2 regions of the Thermocrispum sp. genome follow, and region 1 is predicted to be linked to the other one. Evidence: riboswitches for the same ligand, from Rfam matches in the RefSeq annotation. Region 1 holds a riboswitch; the other holds the start of a gene.

Region 1 (9,860 bases):
CGGCGGGGAGGCAGGGGCGCTGGCGCGCCTGGTGGACGGCCGGTTGCTGGTGGCGGTCGCCGGCGTCGGGGTCGTCGCGGTCACCGCGGACGGCCGCACCGAGGTGGTGCTGGACCAGGTGGCTGGACGGCCATTGCGGTGTCCGACCGACTTCGCGGTGGCTGCCGACGGTTCGGTGCTCGTCACCGACGGGTCGAGCAAGCACGCCGGGCAGCAGTGGGTGCACGACCTGATGGAGTGCAACCGGCTGGGCAGGCTGGTGCGTTTCGACCCGGACAGCGGCTCGGCCGACCTGCTCGCCGACGAACTCGGCTACGCCAGCGGGGTGACGCTGACCGAGGACGGCGCCGCCGCGGTGGTCAGTGAGGCTTGGACGCACCGGATCAGCACGTTCCCGCTCGACGGCGGGCAGCCGAGCGTGCTGAAGCAGAACCTGCCCGGTTATCCCGGACGGCTGCAGCCCGCCGCGGGCGGCGGTTACTGGCTGGCGATGTTCGCGCTGCGTACCCAGCTGGTGGAGTTCGTGCTCACGCAGCGCTACTACGTCGAGGAGATGATGCGCACGATCGAGCCGGACCTGTGGATCCGGCCCGCGTTGCGCGGCCTCAACAGCGGCCTGGAGCCGCTGCAAGGCGGTCAGATCCGCAAGCTCGGCGTGGTCAAGCCGTGGGCCCCGCCGCGGTCCTACGGGCTGGCCGTCCGGCTGGACCCGGACGGATATCCGGCGAGCAGCCTGCACAGCAGAGGCGGAGGGAGCAGGCACGGCGTGACGTCGGTGCGGCAGTGCGGGCAGCGAGTGCTGATCGCGTCCCGTGGCGGGGACTGCGTCGTGGAGGTGAGTCACCCATGAGCCAGTCCATGGTCGACCTGCTCGACATCTCCCCGGACCAGCGGGACACCAGGCTGGTCGATCTGCGCAAGGTCACCAAGACCTACCGGGGCGTGCATGCCATCAAGGACATCGACTTCACCCTCGACGCGGGGGAGGTGCACGCCCTGGTCGGCGAGAACGGTGCGGGCAAGTCGACGTTGTGCAAGATCCTTTCCGGCGCGGTGCAGCCCACCTCCGGTGAGATGTTCATCGCCGGCGAGCGGGTGTCGTTCCGCCGGCCGCACGACGCGCTCGAGCACGGCGTGGCGATGGTCTACCAGGAGACCAGCCTGGTGCCGACGATGACGGCCGCGCAGAACATCGAGCTCGGCCACGAGCGGCTGCTGACCCGGTTCCGGTCGCTGAACATCGGTGCCCAGCAGCTGCTGATGTCGATGAACTTCCACGTCAACCCGACGGCCTACGTGTCGACGCTGGGCGCGGCGCAGAAACAAATGGTGGAGATCGCGCGGGCGTTGCGGTCGAACGCGCGCATCGTCATCTTCGACGAGCCCACGGCGACGTTGACGCCGGAAGAGACGCTGCACCTGTTCGACGTCATCAACAAGCTGCGCGAGGCGGGGCTGGGCATCATCTACGTCTCGCACATGCTGGAGGAATCCCTCAAGATCGCCGACCGGGTCACCGTACTGCGCGACGGCGAGCGGATCGTGACCCTCGATGCCAAGAAGACGACGCGCGACGAGCTGGTCAAGCACATGGTCGGCAGGGCGCTGACCGGGACGCAGACCCGGCGGCGGTCCGGCGGCGACGGCAAGCCGCAGCGCAGGCGGAAAGTGCTCGAGGTGGAAAACCTCATCCTCGGCAACGTCGTGCGGAACATGTCGTTCTCCGCCTACGCCGGGGAAGTGCTGGGCATCGCGGGCCTGATCGGCAGCGGCAGGACCGAGACCGCCAAGATCATCGCGGGCGCGCTCAAACGCAACCGGATCCACGGCGGACGGGTCCTGGTGAACGGCAAGCCGGTGCGGTACCGGGTGCCCAAGCAAGCCATCGACGACGGCATCGTCTACATCACCGAAGACCGCAAGGCCGACGGGTTCTTCGAGACGATGACCATCGCAGAGAACCTGTATCTCGGCTACCTGGCGTCGCGCCGCGGCCGCAAGCGATGGCTGCTGTCCCGCAGGCGGCGGGCGGAGATCGCGCGGGAGTGGACCAAGCGGCTGCGGATCAAGGCGATCAACTCCGACGCCAAGATCGTCGAGCTGTCCGGCGGCAACCAGCAGAAGGTCGTCGTGGGGAAATCCCTGGTCGCCGACCCGGAAGTGGTGATTTTCGACGAGCCGACCCGCGGGGTCGACGTCGGGGCCATCGAGGAAATCCACCAAATGATCCGTCAGCTGGCCGACGAAGGAAAAGCGGTGATCGTGATCTCGTCCTATCTGCCGGAGATCCTGGCCGTGTCGGATCGCATCCTGGTCACGCGGTTCGGCCGGGCGGTGGCGGAATTCAGCGCCGAAGAGGCCACGCAGGAAAAGATCATGTACGCGGCGATCTTCTGAAGGTGGGCCATGGGCATTCTGGACGCGCCACCACAGGCGATCGAAGAACGGTTCGGCAGGCAGCTCGGCAGGCCGGTACGGCTGGTGGAACGCAAGCTGGCCGGGGAAGGCCTGTCGGACGAGACCGGTGTGCTCGTGCTGGACGACGACGGCGAGCTGCGGAAGGTGGTCGTGCGCCTGTTCCGCCCCGGCGCGATGGCCCGGCACGAGGTCGATCCGCGGCGCCTGCACCGGCTGCTGGTGGCACTGACCGCCACGCCGGTCCCGGTGCCGCAACCGCTGTGGTTCGATGCGGATCGTTCGTTGTTCGGCGAGAGCTACTCGGTCGTGGCGTGGGTACCGGGGATCGCCGTGGTGCCGTGGTCGCCGGAGGGGCGCAAGTACCTCGCCGAGGTCGGCCGGGGGCCGATCGGTGAGGACTTCTGCCGGATCCTTGCCGAGATCCACGCCATCGACCAACACACCGCGGACGTGGGCTTTCTCGGCGTGCCGCCGGCAGGCACGGCGTTCGCCGAGGCGGAGATCGCCCAGCTGGAGGACTACCTGCGGCGGGTCGCCGACGAGCCGGAACCGATCATCGTCGACGGCCTCGGCTGGCTCCGGGCCAACGTGCCTGCCAGCGAACGGATCGGCCTGGTGCACGGCGACTACCGCACCGGCAACGTGCTGTTCGGCGACGACCGGGTCAACGCGGTCATCGACTGGGAGTTCGCGCGGTTGGGGGACCCGCTCTACGACGTCGGGTGGGTGTGCTGTCCGTCCAACCGCGTCGACAGCGACCTGGTGTGCATGATCCTGCCCCAGGAGGAGTTCCTGGCCCGCTACGAGCGGCACGCCGGATGCCGGGTGGACCGGGACGCGCTGCACTTCTGGATCACGTTCCACCAGGTCCGGCACGCGGTCATGTGGCTGGACGCGGGCAAGAAAGTCCGTGACGGCCAGATCGACGATCTTCGCCTCGCGCGAATGCACTACACGATGCCGACCATGCGCGCCATGGTCGCCGACTGTCTCGCATACACATGATCAGCCCGGCACAGATGCTCTTGGCGATCCGCAAGGAACTGACCACCTCCGTGCTGCCGGCCATCACCGACGACCGTGCGCGCTCCTCGGTGATCGCGACGGTCGGCATCCTCGGCGTGCTGGCCCTGCAGGTCAGGGAGGACGACGCGTGGCTGGCCGACTCGGTGCGGGTGCTGTCGGCCGGGGTGCGGCGGTGGCCGGTGGAGGTTCCCGACGAGGTGGCGGACGCGCGCCAGTACCGCAGGCAGTTGCTGGCCGCGATCACGGAGTTGATCAGGCGGATCTGGGACGGGGAAGCGGACAGCGCGCTGCTGCCGGACATCCGCGGAGTGTTGCACGCCGACCTGGAGCTGCAGTTGAAGCGAACTCGGTGACGAGGAACGGAGCGAGGGATGGACCGCTACACGTTGGCGGAGGTGCTGCGCAAGCACCGCACGGCGGGCAGTGTGAACGCCGAGCGGATCGCGGTGACGTTCGAAGGGGCGTCGCTGACCTACGACGAGCTCGACGCGCGCTCGGACCGGGTGGCCGCCGGGTTGCGAGCCCGGGGGTTCGCGCACGGCGACCGGGTCGGGGTGCTGCTGTACAACCGGTTGGAGTGGCTGGAGCTGTTCTTCGCCGTCGCCAAGCTCGGCGGCGTCGTGGTGCCGATCAACTACCTGCTGAAACGCAAGGAAGTCGAGTTCATCCTCGACGACTGCCAAGCGCGCTGGCTGGTGTTCGAGAAGGCGCTGGCCGACGTGGCACCAGTGGACGGATCACGCCGCATCGTCACCATCGACACCTCCGTCGACGGCGGCATCGACTACCAGGAGCTGCTGTCGGCCGATGCGGACGATGCTCCCCGTGACGCCGCGAAGGCCGACGACCTGGTGTTGCTGCAGTACACCTCGGGCACCACCGGCACCCCGAAGGGGGCCATGCACACGCACTCCACGGTGCTGTGGAACAGCTTCCACCAGATCGTCGACTACGAGATCACGGCCAAGGACGTCTACCTGATCGTGCCCGCGCTGTGCTGGGCGGCCGGGCTGCACGACATCGCGCTCGCCACGCTGTGGCGGGGCGGGCGGGTGGTGCTGAGCCCGAGCACCGGGTTCGAACCCACCCGTCTGCTGGCCACCGTGCAGCGCGAGCGGGTCACCGCGACGCTGATGGTGCCGACCGTGCTCAAGCGGGTGCTGGCCGAGCCGACGCTCGGCGACTACGACACCTCGTCGCTGCGGCTGATCGTGTCCGGTGGTGAGCCGGTGCCGGTGACGGCGATCGAGGACGCGCAGCGGAAGCTGCCGAACTGTGCCGTGCTGCAGGTCTACGGCATGAGCGAGTTCCCGACCATGATGAGCTACCTGCCCGCGGAGGACGCGGTTCGCAAGCTCGGGTCCGCCGGGCGGGCGTGCAGCGCGGCCGAGTTGCGGATCGTCGACGACAAAGGCAACGACGTGCCGCCCGGTGTGGTCGGCGAGATCATCTGCCGCTCCCCGGCGAATATGATCGGCTACTACAACCGGCCGGAGGCCACCAAGGCGGCGCTGGCCGGGGGCTGGCTGCACACCGGGGACCTGGCCACTTACGACGAGGAGGGATACATCTTCATCTCCGGCCGGGCCAAGGACATGATCATCTCCGGCGGGCTGAACGTGTACCCGGCCGAGGTGGAACGCGTGCTGGCCCAGCACGACGACGTCATCGAGGCCGCCGTGGTCGGCAAACCGGACGACAAGTGGGGCGAGGTCGGCGACGCCCTGGTGGTCGTCCGGCCGGGGGCGACCGTCACGGAGGACGAACTGCTCGAGCACATGCGCGCCGAGCTGGCCAACTACAAGATCCCCAAGCGCATCACGCTGACCACCGAACCGTTGCCACGCACCACGTCCGGCAAGGTTCAGAAGTTCCGTGTCAAGGAGTTGCTGCAGTCATGACGTGGGAGTTCGCCACCGAGCCGGAATTCGCCGAGAAGCTGAAGTGGATGCGTGAGTTCGTCGACGAGCGGGTGTCCCTGCTGGAGACCGTCGACCTCGACGACGACGCCTTCCGCGCCGCCATCGCGCCGCTGCAGGAGGAAGTCAAACGGCGCGGCCTGTGGGCCGCCCACCTCGACCCGGAGCTGGGCGGACAGGGGTTCGGGCAGGTCAAGCTGGGGTTGATGCACGAGATCATCGGCCGCAGCTGGGTCGCCCCCTACGTGTTCGGCAATCAGGCGCCGGACTCGGGCAACTCGGAGATCTTGGCGCGCTACGGCACCGAGGAGCAGCGCAGGACGTACCTCGAGCCCCTGCTGGCCGGAAAGCTGCGATCGGCGTACGCGATGACCGAGCCGGGCGCGGGAGCCGACCCGACCCTGTTGAGCACCCGCGCCGAACTGGACGGCGACCACTGGGTGATCAACGGCCGGAAGTGGTTCATCACGAATGCCTCGGTCGCCGACTTCTTCATCGTCATGGCGGTCACCGACCCCGACGCGCCGCCGCGGGAGCGGGCCTCGCAGTTCATCGTTCCCGCGGGCACCCCCGGCCTGGTGGTCGAGCGGGATTTCGGCACGATGGAGGATCCCCGGCCCCGGCCGGGCCGGCTGGACAACCACGCGGAGGTGTCGTTCACCGACGTCCGGTTGCCCGCGTCGGCGATGCTCGGCGAGCGTGGCGCGGGATTCGCCATCGCGCAGAGCAGGCTCGGTCCCGGCCGGATCCACCACTGCATGCGCTGGGTCGGGCAGGCGCAGCGGGCGCTGGACATGCTGTGCGAGCGGGCCAAGTACCGGTTCACCCACGGCTCGCTGCTCGCCGACAAGCAGACCATCCAGAACTGGATCGCCGACTCCTGGACCGAGTTGAACGCGCTGCGCCTGATGACCTTGCAGGCTGCCTGGATCATCGACACCCAGGGGGTGCGGGCGGCACGCGTGCACATCAGCTCCATCAAGTACTGGGGGGCCAAGGTCCTGCACGACGTCATCGACCGGGCCCTGCAGGCCCATGGCTCCCTCGGCTACTCGTCGGACCTGCCGCTGGAGCAGATGTACCGGAAGGCGCGTGCGGCACGGATCTACGACGGTCCGGACGAGGTGCACCGGCAGGTCGTCGCCCGGCATGTCTTGCGGGAGTACTCCGCGCCCGCCGACGAACTTCCCACCGAGTGGGTGCCGCGGCGGCGGGAGAAGGCGATGGAGGTCTTCGCATTGACGGAGTGACGCGGGAAGCGAGCCCCAGGCGCACGGGCGATGCACGATGAGCTGCGCCACCACCATCGCGGTCTGCAAGCGAGCCCAGGTGCACGGGCGATGCGGTCCCGCGACGGCCGACGGTGCCGCAAAAGCCGCAAGGCGCCACAAAGGCTACAAAGACCACAAAGCCACAAAGGCATTGTCGGCCGTCCCACCGCGCCGAGCAGAGCCGTCGCCGGGGGATCGGCACCCTCGTTCGCGTCGTCGGTGTCGGTGGTTCCGGCTAAGGTGCGCGCGTGTCCAAGGCCGATTTCAAGAAGCTCGACTGCTACCGCGCCCGCAGCGGGGAGTTCCGCGTCGTCGACGTTCCGCCGCTGCAGTACCTGATGATCGACGGATACGGCGATCCGAACACCAGCGCGTCCTTCCGGGAAGCGGTCGAGACGCTGTTCCCGCTGGCCTACAAGCTGAAGTTCGCCAGCAAGCAGGAGCTGGGCCTGGACTACGTCGTCATGCCGCTGGAGGGCTTGTGGTGGGCGGACGACATGGACAGCTTCACCACCGCGCGGGACAAGTCCAAGTGGCATTTCACCGTGATGATCATGCAGCCGGAGTGGATCACCGGCGACATGTTGCAGGCCGCGAAACGGAAGGTGGCCGCGGCCGGGCAGGCGCCCCGGCTCGACGAGGTGCGTCTGGAGACCCTGGAGGAGGGCCGGTGTGTGCAGACGCTGCACATCGGGCCGTTCGACGAGGAGGCCGAGACGCTGGCGACGATGCACCACGACGTCATCCCGGCCCAGGGTTTCGCGCTGACCGGCAAGCACCACGAGATCTACCTGTCCGATCTGCGGCGGGCCGCGCCGGACAAGTTGCGCACCATCCTGCGGCAGCCGGTGCGCCCGGCGTGACGGCTGCCGCGGCCCGTGGGTGGGCGCCGCTGGTGGCCGTGGTGTCGGTTGCGTGCCTGTCCTGTGTTGTCTGTGTGGCTGGGCCGTGGCGAGTGCTGGCTGGTGGTCGTGGTGTCGGTTGCGTGCCCGTCCTGTGCTGCCTGCGCGGCTGGGTCGTGGCGAATGCGCCGCTCGGGGGCCGGGCTTTCCACGACGTGGCCGGGCTTGCCCGGCGGGACTAGGCTGACTGTCGCCGATGGTCCGCCTCCGCGCCGCGCGGAGGCGGGGCAAGAGGGAACCCGGTGCGAATCCGGGACTGCCCCGCAGCGGTGAACGAGAACGACCACCGTCATCGAAGCACTGGGCGTGCGCATCGCCTGGGAAGCGACGGCCAGTAGGTCCACCGGTCGCCCGGTGGGTGCTCGTGAGTCCGAAGACCTGCCATCGGCGCGCACGCCGCCGGCGTGCGCTGGTCCGGCGCCACTCGGGTGGGCTTGCGGACACGCCCTCGTGAGCCAAGGGCGCCCTGCCTGCTGCCCGCGCGGCGCCGGCGCGTCCATTCCAGCTCGCGAGGAGAGAGCGAATGACCGAAACCGCCATCGGCGCCACCGTGCTGGGGTACCCGCGGATCGGGCCGAACCGGGAACTCAAACGCGCCGTCGAAAGCTACTGGTCCGGCGACCTGGACGAGCCCGCACTGCAAGCCGTCGCCGCCGAGCTGCGCCACGCGACGTGGCGGGAACTGTCCGATGCCGGTCTGGACAGCGTTCCCGGCAACACCTTCTCCTACTACGACCACGTGCTCGACACCGCGGTGATGGTCGACGCCATCCCGCAGCGGTATCGCGACCTGGGCCTCGGCGATTTCGACACGTACTTCGCGATGGCCAGGGGCACGACCGAGGTGGCGCCGCTCGAGCTGACCAAGTGGTTCGACACCAACTACCACTACCTGGTCCCCGAGCTCGGTCCAGCCACCTCGTTCCGGTTGCGCAACGACGTCCCGGTGCAGGACTACCGGCAGGCCGCGCAGGCCGGGATCACCACCCGCCCGGTGCTGCTGGGACCGGTGACGTTCCTGCTGCTGGCCAAACCGGCGCCGGGTTCCGAGCCGGGGTTCACCACGTTGAGCTTGCTCGAGCCGTTGGTGGAGGCCTACGCCGACCTGCTGACCCAGCTCGCCGCGGCGGGAGCGGAATGGGTCCAGCTCGACGAACCGGCGTTCGCGGCGGACCGTTCCGCCGCCGAACTGGCCGCGCTGCGCCGCGCCTACGACCGGCTTGCGTCCCTGCCGCACCGTCCCAAGCTGCTGGTCACCGGCTACTACGGTGACCTCGGCGACGCGCTGCCGGTGCTGGCCTCGACCGCGGTGGAAGCGATCGCGGTCGATCTCGTGGCGGGGCCAGGGGCGGCGGAACGGATTCCGGCGATTCCCGGGTTGCGGAGCAAGATCGTGGTGGCCGGGCTGGTCGACGGACGCAACATCTGGCGGACGGACCTGCGTGCCGCGCTGGAGCAAGTCGAGCCGATGCGCGACGCAGTAGCGGGCCTGGCGGTGTCCACGTCGTGTTCGCTGCTGCACGTTCCCTACGACCTGGCGAGGGAAACCGACCTGGATCCGGCGTTGCGCGAGCGGCTGGCGTTCGCCAGGCAGAAGCTCGCCGAGGTCGTGGTGCTCGGCCGGGCGCTCCGTGGCGAGGACGTGGCGGCGGAGGTGGAAGACGCCGCGGCGGCCGTCGAGCGCGGGCGGAGCGCCGCACGCCGGGACGAGACCGTTCGCCGGCGCCTGGCCGAGCTTTCCCCAGCGGACCGTGCCAGGCCCCCGTACCACGAACGAGCGGCCGCGCACCGTCAGCGGCTGGACCTGCCGCCGCTGGCGTGCACCACGATCGGTTCCTTCCCGCAGACCCGGCGGGTCCGCAAGGCCAGAGCCGACCTGCGGGCGGGACGCATCGACCAGCAGACCTACCGGCAGCTGATGCGCGCCGAGATCGAGTCGGTCGTGCGCCTGCAGGAGGAGATCGGGCTCGACGTGCTGGTGCACGGTGAACCCGAGCGCAACGACATGGTGCAGTACTTCGCCGAGCGGCTGGAGGGCTTCGCGACCACCCAGCACGGATGGGTCCAGTCCTACGGCACGCGCTGTGTTCGTCCGCCGATCCTGCACGGGGACGTCAGCAGGCCGGGGCCGATCACCGTGGAGTGGAGCAAGTACGCGCAGTCGCTGACCTCCCGTCCGGTCAAGGGCATGCTGACCGGCCCGGTCACCATCCTGGCGTGGTCCTTCGTGCGGGACGACCAGCCGCTGGCCGCCACCGCCGACCAGGTCGCCCTGGCGCTGCGCGACGAGATCGCGGATCTGGAGGCCGCCGGGTTGTCCGTCG
Region 2 (9,860 bases), on a different contig from region 1:
GCGGCGGTGGCGGAAGCCAAGTCGGCAGAGCGGATGGCGCTGGCCCGCGAGCTGCACGACGTGGTGGCGCACCACGTCACCGGCATCGTGGTGCAGGCGCAGGCCGCGAAGATGGTCGCCAAGGACGACCCGAAGCTGACGCAGGAGGCGTTCGACCGGATCGAGGCGGCGGGGATCGAGGCGATGACCGCGATGCGCCGGCTGGTGGCCAGCATCCGCTCCGGCCAGCCGAGCGACACCCCGCCCGAGGACGCCACCATGGATCTGGCCGCCGACCTGCGCAAACTCGTGGACAGCGGCAGCCACGGTGTGCCGACGGAGCTGCGCGTGGACATCGGCACCGCCCTTCCGCAGGAGGTCGCCCGCTCCGCGCTGCGCATCGTGCAGGAGGCGCTGACCAACGTCGGCAAGCACGCCGAAGGAGCGACCAAGGCCCAAGTCGTCGTCGGTGTCGTGGACGGACAGCTGGGCATCCGGGTCAGCGACAACGGCCGCGGCAGCAGCAGCGCCGCCGCGTCGCGGTCGTGGCGGGACAGCGGCTACGGCTTGGTCGGGATGCGCGAACGTGTCGAACTGCTGCACGGCAGACTGTCGGTCGGCCCGGCCCCCGGCGGCGGCTGGGTCGTGGAAGCCTGGCTACCCCTGAACGTGGAGGACACCCGGACATGACCATCCGTGTGCTGATCGCCGACGACCAGGAAATGGTTCGGATGGGCTTTCGGATGATCCTCGACGCACAGCCGGACATCGAAGTGGTGGCCGACGTGCCCGACGGGGTGGAAGCCGTACGCAAGGCGCGCGAGCTGCGCCCGGACGTCTGCCTGCTGGACATACGCATGCCGGGACTGGACGGCCTGGAGGTCACCCGGCAGCTGGCCGGGCCAGGTGTCACCGACCCGATGAAGGTCGTCGTGGTCACCACGTTCGACCTGGACGAGTACGTGCACACTGCGCTGCGTAACGGCGCCAGCGGGTTCCTGCTCAAGGACGCTGGGGCGTCGCTGTTGATCGAGGCCGTGCGTGCCGCGCAGCGTGGCGATGCGCTGGTGTCGCCGCAGATCACCGTGCGGCTGCTGAAGCACTTCAACACCCCGGCGCCCGCCACGGCTCCGGAGGATCAGCCGAGCGAACCGCTCACGCCGCGGGAGACCGACGTGGTGCGAGCGGTCGCGCGCGGGCTGACCAACACCGAGATCGGCAACGAGCTCTTCCTGTCGCTGTCCACGGTGAAGACGCACCTCGCGTCGGCGCAGGCCAAGATCGGTGCACGCAACCGCGTCGAGGTCGCGGCGTGGGCCTGGCGGACCGGGCTGATGACCGAGTGAAGCGGCCACCGGGCCTGCCGGCGTGACCGACGGGCGGCCGCCCCATCAGGGCCTTCACCGCGCAGCGACCCTCCACCGCGGAGCGGCCACGCCACAGTCCTCACCGCGCGGCAATCCCGCCGAAGTCCTCACCATGCGGCCGTTGTCATGGACGCCGCCGGATGGCGAAGCCCGATCGTCATGACATCCTGGCGAAGCAGATCAGGCGGCCGGCTCCAGCACCACGACCGGGATCTTCCGGTCGGTCTTCTCCTGGTACTCGTCGTACGCCGGCCACACCTTGGTCATGATCGACCACAGCTCCTTGCGCCGGGGCTCGTCCTCCACGGTGCGGGCCCGCGCGGTGAACTTCTCCGCCCCCACCTGAACCTTGACCTCGGGGTTGGCCATCAGGTTCTTGTACCAGCCGGGGTGGTCGGGGGCACCGCCCTTGGACGCGATGATCACGTAGCCCTCGTCGACCTTCTGGTAGATCAGCGCATGCTTGTACTCCTTGCCGGTCTTGCGGCCCTTGGTGGTCAGGATCAGGCAGGGCGCGCCGTTCACCCAAATGTGGCCGACCTCGCCGTTGGTTTCCTCGTACCGTTTGACGTGCTCGTCGCCGAAGAGCATGCGTTCAGCCATCCGGTGTCCCTTCCTCGCCGCTGCCTGGCTTGTCGTTCCGAAGCAACAGCAGCTGTCCGCGGGGAATTCCCGCACCGCAGCCGCCCAGTCACTTTCCGTTCATCGCAGGTACTTCCACCGTGGCCGACGCCGCTCGCCAGGCATGACCACCAACCGGCGTCCCGCCGCGCGCCGAGGTCCCTCCCCCTGCGCGCGGCGGAAACCGCCTCGGGCAACGAAGCCAGCAGCGACCCTTCCGGTCCCTCCCCGGCGCGCAGCGGAAACCGAATACGTCACGCCGGGCCCGAAACTGAACGGCTGCCCCTCCCCGGCGCGCGGCGGAAACCGGCCGGCCGGTGCGGGCCGAGGGTCAGTCCCAGCTGAGCGCGGCGCCCGACTGGTACTCGGTCACCCTGGTCTCGAAGAAGTTCTTCTCCTTGGTCAAGTCGATCGTCTCGGACATCCACGGGAACGGGTTGTTCTGCTCCCCGAACACCGGTTCCAGCCCGAGCTGCTGAGCCCGCCGGTCGGTGATGAAGTGCAGGTATTGCTCGCACTGATCGGCGGTCAGGCCGAGGATGCCGCGCGGCATGGTGTCCCTGGCGTAGGCGACCTCCAGCTCGCACGCCTCGATCAGCATCTGCCGCACCTCCCGCTGGAAGTCCGCGCCCCACAGGTGCGGGTTCTCCAGCTTGATCTGGTTGATGCAGTCGATGCCGAAGTTCAGATGGATCGACTCGTCGCGCAGGATGTACTGGTACTGCTCGGCGATGCCGACCATCTTGTTACGCCGCCCGAGCGAGAGGATCTGCGCGAACCCGGTGTAGAACCACATGCCCTCGAACACCACGTAGAAGGCGATCAGGTCGCGCAGGAAGTCCTGATCGGCCTCGGCAGTTCCGGTGCGGAAGCTCGGGTCCTCCAAGTGCCGGGTGTACTGCAGTGCCCACGCGTCCTTGTCGGCGATGGACGGCACCTCGCGGTAGGCGTTGAACAGCTCGCCTTCGTCCAGCCCGAGGCTGGTGCAGATGTACTGGAAGGCGTGCGTGTGCACGGCTTCCTCGAACGCCTGCCGCAGCAGGTACTGGCGACACTCCGGGTTGGTGATGTTCCGGTAGACGGCCAGCACCAGGTTGTTGGCCACCAGGGACTCCGCGGTGGCGAAGAACCCGAGGTTGCGCTTGACCATCAGCCGCTCGTCCGGGGTCAGGCCGTCCGGTGACTTCCACAGCGCGATGTCGGCCTGCATCGACACCTCGGTGGGCATCCAGTGGTTGGCGCACCCGGCCAGGTACTTCTCCCACGCCCACCGGTACTTCATCGGCAGCAGCTGGTTGACGTCGGCGCGGGCGTTGATCATCGCCTTGTCCTCGACGTTGACCCGAGGGGCGCCGCGCTGGATCTCACCAAGGCCGGTGGCGTCGGCAATGGCGGTGTTGCTCGTCATGTCGCTGGTCATGCGGGTTCGTGCTCCTTTACTGGCAGGCTTCGCAGTCGGGGTCGTCGATGGCGCAGGCGGTCGGTTGCGGATCGGGACGGACGGCGGCCGGGACGGCTGCCACGGGAACCGCGTTGAGCTTGCCGTCGGTGCCGCGCAGCGTGCTCTTCTCCACGCTGGTGGCCGCCCTGGCCCGCAGGTAGTACGTGGTCTTCAGGCCGCTGCGCCACGCGAACCGGTACAGCTCGTCGAGCTTTCTCCCGCTGGGCTCGTGGATGTAGAGGTTGAGCGACTGGGCCTGGTCGATCCACTTCTGCCTGCGCGCGGCGGCCCGCACCAGCCACTTCGGGTCGATCTCGAACGCGGTGGCGTACCTGCGCTTGAGGTCGCCGGGCACCCGGTCGATGTGCTGGACGCTGCCGTCGAAGTACTTCAGGTCGGCGACCATGACCTCGTCCCACAGCCCGAGTTCCTTCAGCTCGCGCACCAGGTGCGGGTTGATCACGGTGAAGTCGCCGGACATGTTCGACTTCACGTAGAGGTTCTGGTACAGCGGCTCGATCGACTGGCTGACGCCGCAGATGTTGGCGATGGTCGCCGTGGGCGCGATGGCCATGACGTTCGAGTTCCGCATCCCGGTCGTGCGGACGCGTTCCCGCAGCGCGTCCCAGTCGAGCGTGGTCGTGTAGTCGACGTCGAGGTCACCGTCGCGGTGCTCGGCCAGGATCCGCAGCGAGTCGATCGGCAGGATGCCCCGGCTCCACAGCGACCCGTCGAACGTCTCGTACCGGCCACGCTCGGCGGCCAGCTCGCTGGAGGCCTCGATGGCGTAGTACGACAGGTGCTCCATGCTGCGGTCGGCGAACTCCACCGCTTCCGGCGAGTCGACCGGGAGCTTGCGGACGTGCAGCGCGTCGGCGTAGCCCATGAGGCCGAGGCCGACCGGGCGGTGCCGCAGGTTCGACCGCCTGGCCTGCGGGATCGTGTAGAAGTTGATGTCGATGACGTTGTCGAGCATGCGCACGGCGGTCCGGACCGTCTTGCGCAGCCGCTCGGTGTCCAGGCCGTCCGGCGTGACGTGCCTGGCCAGGTTCACCGACCCCAGGTTGCACACCGCGACCTCGTCCGGGCTGGTGTTCAGGGTGATCTCGGTGCACAGGTTGGACGAGTGCACCACCCCGCAGTGCTGCTGCGGCGAGCGCAGGTTGCACGGGTCCTTGAACGTGATCCACGGGTGGCCGGTCTCGAACAGCATGGTGAGCATGCGCCGCCACAGCTGCACCGCGGACACCCGGCGGAAGACCCGGATTTCGCCGCGGTCGGCCGCCTGTTCGTACTCGCGGTACCGCTTGCTGAACTGCTTGCCGTAGAGGTCGTGCAGGTCCGGCACCTCGTCCGGGGAGAACAGTGTCCACTCCGCGTCGGCTTCCACCCGGCGCAGGAACTCGTCCGGGATCCAGTTCGCGGTGTTCATGTCGTGCGTGCGGCGCCGGTCGTCACCGGTATTGCGCCGCAGCTCGAGGAATTCCTCGATGTCGATGTGCCAGGTCTCCAGGTAGGCGCAGGCCGCGCCCTTGCGCTTGCCGCCCTGGTTGACCGCCACCGCGGTGTCGTTGGCGATCTTCAGAAACGGCACCACGCCCTGCGACTGGCCGTTGGTGCCCCTGATGTGGGCGCCCATCCCGCGCACCGGCGTCCAATCGTTGCCCAGCCCGCCGGAGTACTTGGCCAGCAGCGCGTTGTTCCGATACGACTGGAAGATCGCGTCCAGGTCGTCCTCGACCGTGGTCAGGAAGCACGACGACAGCTGGGGGCGCGTGGTGCCGGCGTTGAACAGCGTCGGGGTCGACGCCATGAAGTCGAACGTGGACAGCAGGTGGTAGAACTCGACGGCCCGCGCCTCGCGGTCCTGCTCGCGCAGCGCCAGGCCCATGGCCACCCGCATGAAGAACGCCTGCGGCAGTTCGTAGCGGGTGCCGTCGTGGTGCAGGAAGTAGCGGTCGTAGAGGGTCTGCAGGCCGAGGAAGCCGAACTCCAGGTCGCGTTCCGGCCGCAAGGCGGCGGTGATCGTGGTCAGATCGAACTTCCCGAGTTCCGGATCGACCTGGCCGAGGTCGATCGCGCGGGCCAGGTAGGCGCGGAAGTACTCCGGGTAGTCCAGCTCCGCCTGGGTGGCCTCGCGGGCGCCGCCTGCCAGGAAGCTGAGCGCTTCCGCGCGCAGGTTGTTCAGTAGCAGCCTCGCGGTGACCTGCGAGTAGTTCGGCTCCCGCTCGACCAGCGTGCGGGCGGCCATCACCATGGCCACGCCGAGTTCGTCGTGGCTGATGCCGTCGTAGACGTTGCGGTCCAGCTCGGCCAGCACGGCTCGCGCGTCGGTGTCCGGCACCCCGTCGACCGCTTCCGCGACGACCGCGGCGATCCGTTCCCGGTCCAGCGGTTCGAGCGTGCCATCCGGTCCCTTCACCCGGACCGTGGGCGCGGACGCGGTGGCCCCGGTCTCCTGCCGACGCGCCTTGGCCCGTTCTTCCCGGTAGAGCACGTAGGCGCGGGCGACCGCGTGGTGACCTCCCCGCATCAGGGCGAGCTCCACCTGGTCCTGGATCTGCTCGATGTGCAACGACCGGGCACCGTGGCGCAGCAGCGCATCCCGCACCTGCGCGGTCAGCTCCTCGACCAGATGGTGCACCCGGGACGACGAGGCGGCGTCGGTGCCTTCGACGGCCAGGAAGGCCTTGGTCATCGCCACCGCGATCTTCGATTCGTCGAACGGCGACGTGGACCCGTCGCGCCGGATCACCGTCACCGTGGACGGCGCTTCCGGCTGCGTGCGGGCCGGGGTCGGGTCGGCTAGTGTCACGGCTCTCTCCTCGCGAGCTCGGCAACCTCCAGCCCGCGACCGCAAGCACGCGCACGACCGCCATGGCCGCGCGACCGCCCTCGCGGTCTGCGGACGGCGCGCACCGGCGGTGCGCGCACCGATGGCAGGTCTTCGGACTTGCGGGCATGCCGGGACCACGCCCAGGCTCCTACTGGCCGTCGCTTCCCAGGCGCTTGCTACCCAGTGCTTGGTTGACGGCGGTCGTTCCCGCTCACCGCTGCGGGGCAGTTCCGGATTCGCACCGGATTCCCTCTTGCCCCACCGCTGCCGGGCAGCGGTGGACCATCGGCACAGCAAACACTACATGTTGTGGTGCCAAACGGGATTGAACCCCAGAAAATGTGGCGTGTCGCGCTTGCGCGCCTACTCCACGCCGAGTAGGTCGACCACGAAGACCAGCGTCTCGTTGGGTCGGATGGCACCGGGGACACCGGACGGGCCGTAGCCGAGATGGGGCGGGATGGTGATCCGGCGGCGGCCGCCGACCTTCATGCCCTTGACGCCCAGCTCCCAGCCCTTGATGACCTGCGAGGCGCCGAGCGTGAACGTGAACGGCTCGTCGCGGTTCCAGGACGCATCGAACTCCGTCCCGGTGGAGTGGGCGACGCCGACGTAGTGCACGGTCACCTGCGCACCGACGGTGGCCTCGGCACCGTCACCCACCTGCAGGTCGTCGATCTCCAGCAGACCGGAGGGGGCGCCGGGGGCGATGGTGACTTCTGGCTTGGTCGGCGTCATGGTGCCTCCTTGGGTTGACCGGGAAGCTCCATCCAACACCACGGCCGCCACGCGCACCCCGCCACCTCCAGCCCGGCAGCACTCGCAAACACGAGCGTCCGACGACCACCACGCGTACGCCAGCACTTCGTGTCCGCGCTCGAAGCTCAGGCGGGGCGCCGCATCAGTGCGGCGGTCCCCAGCCCTGCTGCGGCTGAGCTGGCTGGCCACCCGACGGACCCCATCCGGGCTGCTGGTGATACGGCTGCCCGGACTGCGGCCCGTAGGCCGGCGGCTGCGGACCGAACCCTTGTCCGGGCTGCGGACCGTATCCCGGCACCGCCTGATGGGGCGCGAAACCAGGTGCGGACTGCTGTGGCCCGTACGCGGGTGCGGGGTGCTGCGGACCGAAACCCTGGCCGGGCTGCTGCTGGGCGATCCCTTGCTGCGCGTCGAACCCGGGCGGTGGCGGGCCGTAACCCTGCGGCTGCTGCCCGACCGCAGGCGTGGCCTGTGCTTTCGGCTTGCGGAACAGCATGACCGACCAGATCGTCCCGCCGACCGACATCGCCGCACCCAAGCCCACCAGCAGCCAGCCGGTGGCGATGTTGTCCTTCCGCTGTTCCTCCATGGTGCGGGTCGCGGTGACCCGGCCCCGCTTGGTCTCCTCGCACACCTGGTTGGGGCTGGTCATCTCCTGGCTGCCGCACATGACGCGGTCGTCGGTCAGCTGAAAGATCCCGCCGCCCAGCAATCCGATGCCGATGATCGCGACGAAGACCGCCTTGATGCGATCCATGTTCGTGAACCTTTCCCCCGGGTACGCGGGCGACATCATGACAGACGAACGCGCACCGCGCCGCTCGATTGCCACGGAATGCGGATGTGGGTGATGTCTCAGGACCGCGCTTCCAGCGTGGCGAGGTCGTCCGGGGTGTCGACGTCGGCCGGATCGCCCAGGCCGGTGCAGTCGATTTCGACCACGTCGTCGGCATGCCGGCGCAGGTAAGCGCGAGCGCCCGCGTCGCCGTGGGCGGATTCGGCGACCCCCGCCCAATGCGTGCGGCCAAGCAGCACCGGATGCGCTCGACGGCCGTGGTAGACGGCCATCGCCAACTGCGCACCCTCGGCACAGGCCTGCACCATGCGGCGTATGACGGCGGGGCCGACCAGCGGCTGGTCGACCAGCGTGATCACCGCGGCCTCCGCGTCGACGGGCAGCGCGGCAAGGCCTGCGCGCAGGGACGACGCCAGCCCGGTCGCCCAGTCGGGGTTCTCGACCACCCGAGCCGGCGCGTGGGCCAGGGCTTCCCGCACCCGCTCGGCAGCGGCGCCGATCACCACCACGACCGGGTCGCACCCGGCTTCGGCCAGGGCCGCCGCGCCCCGCTGGGCCAACGGCTCCCCGGCGAACGACACCAACGCCTTCGGGCGGCCGAACCGCGTTCCCGCACCGGCAGCCAGCAACACTCCCGCCACGGCCACCGGCGCAGCATAACCCCGGCCGAGAAGATTCGAACTCGGCGCGGAACGCATCTTTCGCCAGACGACGGCTACGTTGCGGACGCCAGTTCGGTGTCTTGCGCGGCCGGTGTCCTGGTCATCTCGGTGATCACGCCTTCCGCTCCCGGAACAGGCCCGGAGCACGTCGCATGGTTCGCAGGCGACATGAGCGGTGCGGCTCCTCGGCCCGTTCCGTCACCCTGGCCGGCCGGCCCGATCGACGGCCCCACACCCGGCCTGCTAATGCTACTATTCATAAGCATTAATTAGGAGGAGAGGACGTGACATGACCGGTCCCGCCGGGCAGGCACCCGACACCCAGGGCTCCCCATCTCCCGGGCCGCTCGCCGGCGTCCGAGTCGTCGAGCTGGGCTCGATGTACGCCGCCCCGACCGCCGGACGCATGCTTCGCGACTTCGGCGCGGACGTCGTCAAGGTCGAGGACCCGCAGAACGGTGATTTCGCCAGACAGTGGCAACCGTCCCACGAGGGTCTGGCCATCGGCTACGCGCGCCTCAACTCCGGCAAGCGCTCGGTCGGCATCGACATGCGCCAACCGGAAGGACGCGCGGTCGCCGAGCAGCTGATCGTGAGCGCCGACGTGGTCATCGAGAACTTCCGTCCCGGACGCATGGAGGCCTGGGGGCTGGGCTACGAGCAGCTCTCGGCGAAGAATCCCCGCCTGGTGATGACCAGGGTGAGCGGCTTCGGCCAGACCGGCCCCTACGCCAACCGCCCCGGGTTCGGCACCGTCGCCGAGACGATGTCCGGCTTCGCCTTCCTCAACGGGTGGCCGCACACGCCGCCCACCGCGCCACCGTTCGGGTTCGCCGACTCGATCGCGGGGATCTCCGCCGCGTTCGGCACCGCGATGGCGCTTTACCGGCGGGAGCTGACCGGTCAGGGATCCGAGGTCGACGTGGCACTGTACGAGCCGCTGATGTTCATCCTCGGCGACGCCGTCCTCAACTACACCGCAAGCGGCACCATCATGCAGCGACACGGCAATGCCTCCGGCGCCGCTTCGCCACGCGGCATCTACCAGGCGGCCGACGGCGGCTGGCTCTCGATCGCCGCGTCCAACCAGACGATCGCGATGCGGCTGTTCGACGCCATGGGCATGCCGGAGCTGAAAGAGGACGAAAGGTTCGCCACCAACGCCGCGCGGATGGCCAACAACGAGGCGATGCAGCAGATCGTCATCGACTGGGTCGGCTCGCGCCCGCGCGACGAAGCGCTGGCGATCCTGGAGAAGTACGAGGTCGTGGCGGCACCGGTGAACGACGCCAAGGACATCACCGAGGACCCGCACTTCCGCGAACGAACCCTGGTCGAGCTCGCCAACACCGTGTTCGGCAAGGCGATGATGCCCGGCCCGGTCCTCCACTTCGGCGAC

What was found. Region 1 has a riboswitch for cobalamin ahead of metE (5-methyltetrahydropteroyltriglutamate--homocysteine S-methyltransferase). Riboswitches for the same ligand answer to the same signal wherever they lie in the genome.
Region 2: it holds a riboswitch for cobalamin, as region 1 does, so the genes downstream of both, CXP56_RS10250 (ribonucleoside-diphosphate reductase subunit alpha) here and metE (5-methyltetrahydropteroyltriglutamate--homocysteine S-methyltransferase) in region 1, are expected to answer to the same signal.

The regions. Positions count from the first base shown of each region.
Region 1 covers NZ_PKFA01000057.1:88,543-98,402, forward strand. The annotation lists gene CXP56_RS14605 (SMP-30/gluconolactonase/LRE family protein) at 1-850, shown strand, start outside; gene CXP56_RS14610 (sugar ABC transporter ATP-binding protein) at 847-2,397, shown strand; gene CXP56_RS14615 (phosphotransferase family protein) at 2,407-3,423, shown strand; gene CXP56_RS14620 (hypothetical protein) at 3,438-3,797, shown strand; gene CXP56_RS14625 (class I adenylate-forming enzyme family protein) at 3,816-5,345, shown strand; gene CXP56_RS14630 (acyl-CoA dehydrogenase family protein) at 5,342-6,613, shown strand; gene CXP56_RS14635 (GyrI-like domain-containing protein) at 6,883-7,497, shown strand; cobalamin riboswitch at 7,717-7,936, shown strand; gene metE (5-methyltetrahydropteroyltriglutamate--homocysteine S-methyltransferase) at 8,060-9,860, shown strand, end outside.
Region 2 covers NZ_PKFA01000045.1:42,273-52,132, forward strand. The annotation lists gene CXP56_RS10230 (sensor histidine kinase) at 1-669, shown strand, start outside; gene CXP56_RS10235 (response regulator) at 666-1,325, shown strand; gene CXP56_RS10240 (nitroreductase family deazaflavin-dependent oxidoreductase) at 1,527-1,937, opposite strand; gene CXP56_RS10245 (ribonucleotide-diphosphate reductase subunit beta) at 2,299-3,387, opposite strand; gene CXP56_RS10250 (ribonucleoside-diphosphate reductase subunit alpha) at 3,404-6,223, opposite strand; cobalamin riboswitch at 6,330-6,546, opposite strand; gene CXP56_RS10255 (FKBP-type peptidyl-prolyl cis-trans isomerase) at 6,608-6,982, opposite strand; gene CXP56_RS10260 (hypothetical protein) at 7,146-7,760, opposite strand; gene CXP56_RS10265 (nucleotidyltransferase family protein) at 7,859-8,446, opposite strand; gene CXP56_RS10270 (CaiB/BaiF CoA transferase family protein) at 8,751-9,860, shown strand, end outside.